2 regions of the Delftia sp. ASV31 genome follow, and region 2 is predicted to be linked to the other one. Evidence: riboswitches for the same ligand, from Rfam matches in the RefSeq annotation. Region 2 holds a riboswitch; the other holds the start of a gene.
The links. A riboswitch is a leader RNA that binds a small molecule or an ion and turns the genes downstream of it on or off. The one in region 2 is predicted to bind glycine.

Region 1: it holds a riboswitch for glycine, as region 2 does, so the genes downstream of both, JHD82_RS10570 (D-amino acid dehydrogenase) here and gcvT (glycine cleavage system aminomethyltransferase GcvT) in region 2, are expected to answer to the same signal.

Annotation. Positions count from the first base shown of each region.
Region 1 is NZ_JAELTK010000022.1:68,120-72,498, reverse strand. It holds gene JHD82_RS10575 (hypothetical protein) at 1-1,050, opposite strand, end outside; glycine riboswitch at 1,694-1,804, shown strand; gene JHD82_RS10570 (D-amino acid dehydrogenase) at 1,897-3,228, shown strand; gene JHD82_RS10565 (FIST N-terminal domain-containing protein) at 3,270-4,379, opposite strand, start outside.
Region 2 is NZ_JAELTK010000038.1:41,275-45,653, forward strand. It holds gene gcvH (glycine cleavage system protein GcvH) at 1-299, opposite strand, end outside; gene gcvT (glycine cleavage system aminomethyltransferase GcvT) at 436-1,611, opposite strand; glycine riboswitch at 1,629-1,747, opposite strand; glycine riboswitch at 1,763-1,874, opposite strand; gene JHD82_RS15285 (fatty acid--CoA ligase) at 2,044-3,642, shown strand; gene JHD82_RS15290 (hypothetical protein) at 3,806-4,375, shown strand.

The DNA of each region.
Region 1 (4,379 bases), on a different contig from region 2:
ATCGACAACGATGTTGGAAACTGTGCCGGTACCGTTGGTTGCGGCAACGGAAATGGCCGAGCCCTTGTTATTGCCGTAATTTCCATTCCATATCGCGGAGTTGATCGTGCTATTGGCAAAGAATACGTTTTGTGCGCCTTGATGAATCTCCGCGTACAGCTCGCAGTTGAACGGCGTCCCCTCTCCCGCAGGGGTTGGCGCCACATTCACCAGACCGACGCGATCAATGATGACATTGTTTGCCTGGGAGCCAACGACGAATAGCGCTTCGCCACAGGTCATGTTGGGCGAATTGGTGAGAGTGATATTCTTCCCACCAAGATAAAAGGTTTCCCAGGCGGAGTCCGCCCAGTTCTGGACTTGTATGACTCCCCCGAAATCGATGGTCAATGAACCCGTGCCGGCTGGCACGGTGCCTTTGATCCAGTACCAAGCGCCACCGGCACCGGTGGTGGTGCCCGTATCGCCGCCGCTGATCATCTGGGTTTGACCACAGGCATTGGTGGCTCCCGTCACGGCGCCGGACTGGGCTCCGCTGACGAACGTATTGGCACAGCGCACGTAAACCGTCTGATTGTCGACATACGGAAAGAGGTTTCCGGCCGCATCCTTGGATGTCCCACTCTGTATGGTTCGTACCGACGTAGACAGTGTCGGCGCAAAGACGATGGAAACATCGGCACTCGGATCCAGCGTTTGCAGCGTGTAGTTGGCTGCCTGAATGGCCGCTCGCAGCGTACATGCGCCAGCAAAGGTGCCCCCCAGCGTGCTGACACAGGTGGTTGGTGTCGTTGCATTGGCATTGGGAGCGTCGCTGTTGTCGGTGACCGTGAAAACGATGGTCGCCGCCAGTGCCGTGGATGAGATACCCGCGCATGAAAGCAGCAGCAAAGATAAAAGGCACTTCGCTGCACGCCATTTGCGAAAAAATGCCAAACCGGGCAGGCGATTGAGAGCATGCATGATATTCCCCGTTTTCTCAAGGAGATATGACAGGAAAATGATTTTCCCAATGGCAATGGCCATCAGTTGTACCCAGCGCATTTGCATCGCCGTACCTCGAATAGTTCTATTTGAATCACGAGCTCACAACTCACCTTGCAGCCGGCGAGGTTGGAAGCAGAATGTTTCGCGCAGATCCTGCGCGTCAATCAGAAAAGGCGGATTTCCATCAACGTTTGCTCGCTGCTCCGCTGCCTATTGAGCGGGACACGCCTTCAGTCGGGTTTGCGACGCAAATCATTCCTCCCTCGACAAACCATATTCACCGTGCTTGTATTTTTTTCAGTGCCGGACCAGTTTCCATGGACCTGCACCTGTGCAAGGTTAAGTCGCCTATCAGACATATACACAACCCATGGTTAACCCAGCAGGTCCAATCGACCAGAACATGCACTGACAAACCACTGCACATATCGATAGGCTAAATCATGTTTTTTTCTATTTCAATAGTTTTTTTACATGAACCCGGAGGATCGTGCCAGCGCTACGAGGGAGGCGCTTGAGCGATCTAGGGAATACCCTGAATCAGCCACACCACATACAGGTAACAGGTGGTATCCCCAATACGACTGGAGCTGGCTGCGCAAGCCACATAGAATCGTCCCTGCAGGAGAGCAGGCGGGCACCACGGTGCCGAGCCTCACCGAAGGCGCAAACTCCCATACACGCTCAGGTTCCGTACTGCAAACACAACATGCCGTCTGGAGAGCCGCCGCACGCAATATGCGGCGCACCGAAGGAGCAAGCCCCGTTCCCATGGACGGCGGTGAATCTCTCAGGTACCAAGGACAGGGGGAGCGGCAGCTGCGTCACGACGGACGCCGGCTGCTTGCTATTGAATCCATAGCTACCAGCTTCCGCGTGACCGGCACATGCCTTTGAAAGGGCATTGTCATGCGCGTCATCGTTCTCGGAGCCGGCCTGATCGGCACCGCCTCGGCCTACTATCTGCAATCCCTGGGCCACGAGGTCACGGTCATCGACCGCCAGGCTGCGCCCGGCGCCGAAACCAGCTTTGCCAACGGCGGGCAGATCTCGGTCAGCCATGCCGAGCCCTGGGCCAACCCCGGCGCACCGCTGAAGTTGCTGGGCTGGCTGGGCCGGCAGGACGCCCCCCTGCTGTTCCGCCTGCGCGCCGACATGCGCCAGTGGCTCTGGGGCCTGTCCTTCCTGCGCAACTGCACGCCCGCGCGCACGCGCCACAACATCCGGCAGATCGTTCGCCTGGGCACCTACAGCCGCGAGGCCCTGCAGCAGCTGCGGTCGGACACCGGCATCCAGTACGAGCAGCGCATGCAGGGCATCCTGCACTTCTACACGAACGCCCGCGAGTTCGAGGGCGCGCTCAAGCCCACCGAGCAGATGCAGGCCCTGGGCTGCGACCGCCGCCTGATCGACGCCGACGAGGCCGTGCGCCTGGAGCCGGCCCTGGCCCATGTGCGCGGGCAGATAGCGGGCGCCACCTATACGGCCGAGGATGAATCGGGCGACGCCAACCTCTTCACGCGCGAGCTGGCACGCATTGCCACCACCACGGGCGTGCAGTTCCGCCACGGCCACCACGTCATGGCGCTGCGCACCACGGGCGCAGGCGCCAGCCGCCATATCGACCATGTGGAGGTGACCAATGCCGATGGCCGCTACGAACGCATCCAGGGCGACGCCTATGTGCTGGCCATGGGCTCGTTCAGCCCGCTGCTGGCCCAGCCGCTGGGGCTGCACCTGCCCATCTACCCGGCCAAGGGCTACTCCGTGACCCTGCCGGTGCTGGACCCCGCCAAGGCCTACCAGGTCAGCCTGACGGACGATGAGTTCAAGCTGGTGTTCTCGCGCTACACCGGCGCGCAGGGCGACCGCCTGCGCATTGCCGGCACGGCCGAGTTCAACGGCTACGACCGCAACCTGGACCCCGTGCGCTGCGAGGCCATCGTGCGGCGCGTGCAACAGCTGTTCCCTGGCGCCGGCGATACCGGGCGCGCCCAGTTCTGGAGCGGCCTGCGCCCCGCAACGCCCAGCAATGTGCCACTGATCGGACGCTCGCCCATCGCCAACCTGTTCCTGAACACCGGCCACGGCACGCTGGGCTGGACCCATGCCTGCGGCTCCGGCATGGCGCTGGCCGACCTGGTCAGCGGCAGGCAGCCGGCCGTGGATTTCGATTTTCTGGGAGCCGCAGCCATGGACCCGGATCGCAGCGCAGGCACGGTGCGCCCGCGCGCGGTCTGAGGTGCAGACGGTGTGTACCGTGTGTACGGCGTGTACGGCGCCTAAGCAGTGAACACCGTCAACACTCCTGCGAAGCGGTGCAGGCGGGCGTCCATGATCTCGGCTTCGGCGACGAAGCCGATCAATGGCACATCGCCCAGTGCGTGGCGCAGGGTGCGCAGTTCGGCATCGGGGCCGCCGAACAGGCCGCCGCCGCGGCCCCGGCAACTGATGTAGATGGCGCCACGGATGCGGGGCTGTGCCTCGCCTTCGGGCGCCGCCTCCTCGGGCTCCGCCGCATCGCGCAGCGCGGCGCCCAGTTGCAGCAGTTCCTGGCGCGCGACCTGGGCCTGGCGGCGGCAGAAGATCACAGAATGCCCGGCCTCCACGGCCGATGACAGGGCCACGCCCTGGCGCAGCGGGTCCAGCCCGACCAGGGTCAGCACCTGGGCCTCTTCGGTGAGCACGCCGTGGGCCATGCCCCGGCCCGGCGGCGCAATGGCCGCCAGCGTGCTGCGCACCGTGGTCAGCGCGGGCTGCCAGTCGCTGCCTTCCAGCTCCACGCCCAGCAGTTGCAGCAGGCGCTGCAAGGCCGGATCGCCATTGAGCCCGGTGACCAGGGCGCCGCGCGCCTCGGTGATCTCCAGGCCCTCGCCCAGCGGCACGCAGCCCTGGGCCATGCCCGTGATGCAGGGCACGCCCGCACCGAAGGCCACGCCCGAGAAGCCTCCGCTGAAAATGCCGCGCGCATCTGCATGCTGCGCATGCAGGTCCTCGGTGCGGCAGGCGATCTGCACGCCCTCCACGCCATCGTCCCCGTCATCGCCCACGCCGCCGAACAGCAGGCCGGACTCGGTGCGCTCGGACAGCTCGTACAGCAACTCGGCCAGCTCGGGCTGGCCGCCTCCGGCATGGACCAGGGCCGAATGGGCCGTGAACCCGGCCTCGCCGCCCGGCGCATGCAAGGGCGCCAGGCCCGAATACAGGCGGTAGTGCGCGGCCGGCACATCGAGCAGCATCACCGCGAGCGCGGAGCCGGACAGGTATTCATGGGACATGGCCAGCACGCCACCGGCCGAGCAGCCAGCCCAGTCCGCCACATGGGGCAAGGCCCTGGCCAGATGCTGCAGCAGCGGTCTTGCATGGGCGGCATGTGCGTGGGACAGGTACAC
Region 2 (4,379 bases):
ACCTTGAAGAACCAGCCTTCGCCCAGCGGGTCGCTGTTGGCCAGGGAGGGGTCGTCGCGCAGGGCTTCGTTGACTTCGACGATCTCGCCGCTGACGGGCATGTAGACATCGGCGGCGGCCTTGACGGACTCGACCACGCCGGCCACATCGCCCTGGTTGAAGCTGGTGCCCACGGCGGGCAGGTCGACGAACACCACGTCGCCCAGCGCATCCTGCGCGTGGAGGGTGATGCCGACGATGGCCGCGTCAGGGTTGGCGGCGTTGATCCATTCGTGGTCCTTGGAATACTGGATGCTCATGGCTTGCTCCGATAGAAACTGAAAAAGAAACCTGTGAAAGGCGGTTTGAGAAAGGTCAGTGCGCACTGTAGCGGCATGCGATGGCAGGAAAAACGAATCCGCCGAACTCGATCCACGCCAAGCGCGCAGGCTGTCCTCAACCGCGGTGATAGCGGGGCGCCACGAAGGGCGTGGCCTGCACCTGCATGGGCACGGCCTTGCCGCGCACCATGGCCTGCAGCGTGGTGCCGATGGCGGCGCTGCCCGGCTCCACATAGGCCAGTGCCACGGGCTGGTTCAGCGTGGGCGACAGCAGGCCGCTGGTGACCTGGCCGACCTTGCGGCCGCTGGCATCCAGCAGTTCCGTGCCTTCGCGCACGGGTACGCGCTCCAGGGCCACCAGGCCCACGCGCTTGCGCGTGAGCAGCTCGGGCGACTGCAGCTGGGCCAGCACGGTGGCCGCGCCGGGAAAGCCGCCTTCGCGTTCGCCACCAATGCGGCGGACCTTCTGCACGGCCCAGTTCAGGGCGGCCTCGGCCGGGGTGGTGGTCGTGTCCAGATCGTTGCCGTACAGGCACAGGCCGCCTTCCAGGCGCAGCGAATTGCGCGCGCCCAGGCCCACGGGCCTGACTTCGGGCTGGGCCAGCAGGGCACGGGCAAAGGCCTCGGCGTGGCTGGCGGGCAGGGAGATCTCGAAGCCGTCCTCGCCGGTATAGCCGCTGCGCGTGATGTACAGCTCGGCGCCTTCCCAGTCGAAGTAGCCGCCCGTCATGAACACCAGCCCGGCCGTGTCGGGCAGCAGGCGCTCCATGGCGGCTGCTGCCTGCGGGCCCTGCAGTGCCAGCAGGCCCCGGTCGAACTGGGGCTCGATTTCACAGCGCTGACCGATGCGGGCCTGGATGTGCGCCAGGTCTTCGTGCTTGCAGGCGCCGTTGACGATCAGGAACAGGTCGTCCTCGCGGCGCACGAACATCAGGTCGTCCAGAATGCCGCCCGCGTCGTTGAGCAGCAGGCCGTAGCGCTGGCGGTGTTCGCCCAGGCCCAGCACGTCCATGGGCAGCAGCGATTCCAGCGCCGCGCCGGCATCCGGGCCGCGCAGGCTGATCTGGCCCATGTGCGAGACATCGAACAGGCCTGCCGCCTCGCGCGTGTGCAGATGCTCGGCCATCAGCCCCTGCGGGTATTGCACGGGCATGGAGTAGCCGGCAAACGGCACCATGCGCGCGCCCAGTTCCTGGTGCAGGTCGAACAGCGGGGTCTTGAGCAGATCGGTGGTGGAGGCGGCGGTCAAGGAGGGACTCTCTTTTCGGCAAGGGGCAAGGCACAACGCCATCCCGGAATCCCGGGATGTCCTGCCCTGCTGTCCGCTTTACCTGAGAGATTCACCCGCACCTTCCATGCGTGGGGCTTGCTCCTTCGGTGGATGGGGCACACCGCCGTGCCCTGCATCTCTCTCCAGCTAGGAACGCCTGCGGCCGTGGCGGCAGGCGGTGCCAGTCCTTTTGCCTGAGCGTTCGGGGCGAACCCTGCGCCTTCGGCGGTGCCGCTGCCTGTGACCATTGCGGCCGGGCGGGCACTCTCTCCTGACCGGCGCATTCTAGCTGCGGCCAGCGTCCGCGCGGCTTCGGGATTTCCGCGGGCCGGCCGCAGCTCCATGCGCTTGCCTGCATGGATGCATTTGCAAATTGCATAACTGTCTAAAAAATCTCCTACATTGAGATGCATCGATATATGAAATCTCGTGAGCGAGAAGGAAGAAGCGCACATGCAGCAGACGCTGGGAGACACATTGGCTTGGCCGGCACGTTACCTGCCGAACAAGGAAGCCCTGGTCGCGTGGGAGGGCGGCGAGCGCCGCGCCTGGACCTACGCCCAGCTCGATGCCGAAGTCAACCGCCACGCCCACGGCCTGGCCGAGCTGGGCATAGGCCATGGCGACGTGGTCGCGGCCTTTCTCTACAACACGCCGGCCTTTGTCTTCACCATGCTGGCGGCCGCGCGCCTGGGCGCCATCTTCAACCCCATCAACTACCGGCTGGCGGCGCAGGAGCTGGCCTTCATCCTCAAGGACGGCGCAGCGCGCGCCCTGGTGTTCGAGCACGAGGGCGGCGAGGTGGCCGCACGCGCCCAGGCCCTGCTCAAGGCCGAAGGCGGCGGCACTGGCGCAGGCATCGAGCACTGGATCTTTGCCGACGATGCCCCGGCCGACCCGCTGCCGGTCTGGGCCACGCAGCGCCTGTCCGCCCTGGCCAGGGGCCGCAGCAGCGCGCCGCCCCAGGCCCATGTGCGCGAGAGCGATCCCTGCATCCTCATGTACACCAGCGGCACCACGGGCCGGCCCAAGGGCGTGCTGCATACGCACCGCAGCAAGCTGGCGCACAACGCCCTCATGCACCAGACCATGCAGTTCACGCGCGACGACGTGGGCCTGGCCATGGCGCCGCTCAACCACACGGCCGAGCTGCACACCAGCTTTTTGCCGCGCCTGCAGGCCGGTGCCACCCAGGTGCTGCTGCGCCGCTTCGACGTGACCGAGGCCTGGCGCCTGATCCGCGAAGAGCGCGTGAGCTTCTTCTTCGCGGCGCCCACCATGGTCACCATGCTGCTGGCCGACCCCATTGCCTCGCCTGAGCAGGCGCCCGCGCTGCGGCTGGTGGAGTACGGCGGCGCCTCCATGGCGCCGCACCTGATCCGCGAATGGACACGCAAGGTCGGCAGCGACCTGGTCCAGGTCTACGGCACCACCGAGATGGGGCCCTGCATGTCCATCCTCCTGCCGCGCGAGCAACTCTCGCACGCGGGCTCGGCGGGGCTGCCCTCCATGGGCCATGACCTCATCGTGGCGCGCCTGCGCGAAGACAACGCCCCCACCGATCCGGCCGAGGCCTGCCTGCCCGGCGAGGTGGGCGAGATCCTGGTGCGCGGCCCCTGCATGATGGCCGGCTACCTCAACCGCCCCGACGCCAACACCCGCGCGCTGGCGCACGGCTGGTACCACACGGGCGACCTGGGCCACATCGACGACGACGGCTACCTCTGGATCCGTGACCGCATCGACTACATGATTAATTCGGGTGCCGAGAACGTCTATCCCCGCGAAGTGGAAGACGCGCTGGTCGAGCATGCCGATGTGCTCGAGGTCGCCGTCATCGGCGAGGCCGACGAGCGCTGGGGCCAGATCGTCGCCGCCCACGTGGTCGCCAAGCCTGGCGCCACGCCCACGGCCGAGGCGCTGGACGCCTTCCTGGTCCACGGCGACCGCCTGGCCGCCTACAAGCGCCCGCGCCGCTACCACTTCCGCCAGGCCCTGCCCAAGACGGCCAGCGGGAAGATACAGAAGCAGTTGCTGCGGGTGGTGGACTGAGAAGGCTTCGATCCAGCATGCTGACTGCATGACGATGCGCGGTCCGGCCTTACCCTTTCATAGGACCCATCCGAAAGCAGCCTTTCCTTAGGAAATTTTGAATTGAAGCGGTTACTTTGCATTACATTTGCTTCCTTCAAATAATCTTCGGGGAGAGAGAGAAATGATCGCGTCTTACGTTCGCGCCTTGGCAATCTGCGCGGTGACGGTTCTGGCTACGGGATGTGCCCAACTGAAAGCTCCGCCTTACGGGGCGGACTACGCAGCGCTGGAGCAATTGAAGGCGGCCAAGCCGGGATCCGCCAATGTTCTGAAGGTGGAGCCGACAGATCCTGCTGCTCCGGTCAACAACCTCTCCTTGCGTGGAACGCCTCTTAATTCGGCGAGCGGCACCTTTTCCAAGTATCTGGAAGAGGCGCTGGTTCAGGACCTGAAGGAGATCTCCGCCTACGATCCCCAGTCGCACACCCAGATTGACGCGAAGATTCTTGCCAACGATATCGATATTCGCGGTTTCAGCACGGGCTCGGGTGTGATGGAGATTGAGCTTCGGGTCTTGCGCAGCGGAGAGCAGCGGCTCAAGAAGACCTACAAGGCAGAGACCAGCTTCGAGTCCAGCTTCATGGGCGCTGTAGCCATTCCTGCAGGACAGGCTGCCTATCCTCAGCTTGTTCGGGAATTGCTGCGCAAGGTGTACGCCGATCCTCAATTCCTTGCCGCGTTGGCTCCCTGACGGC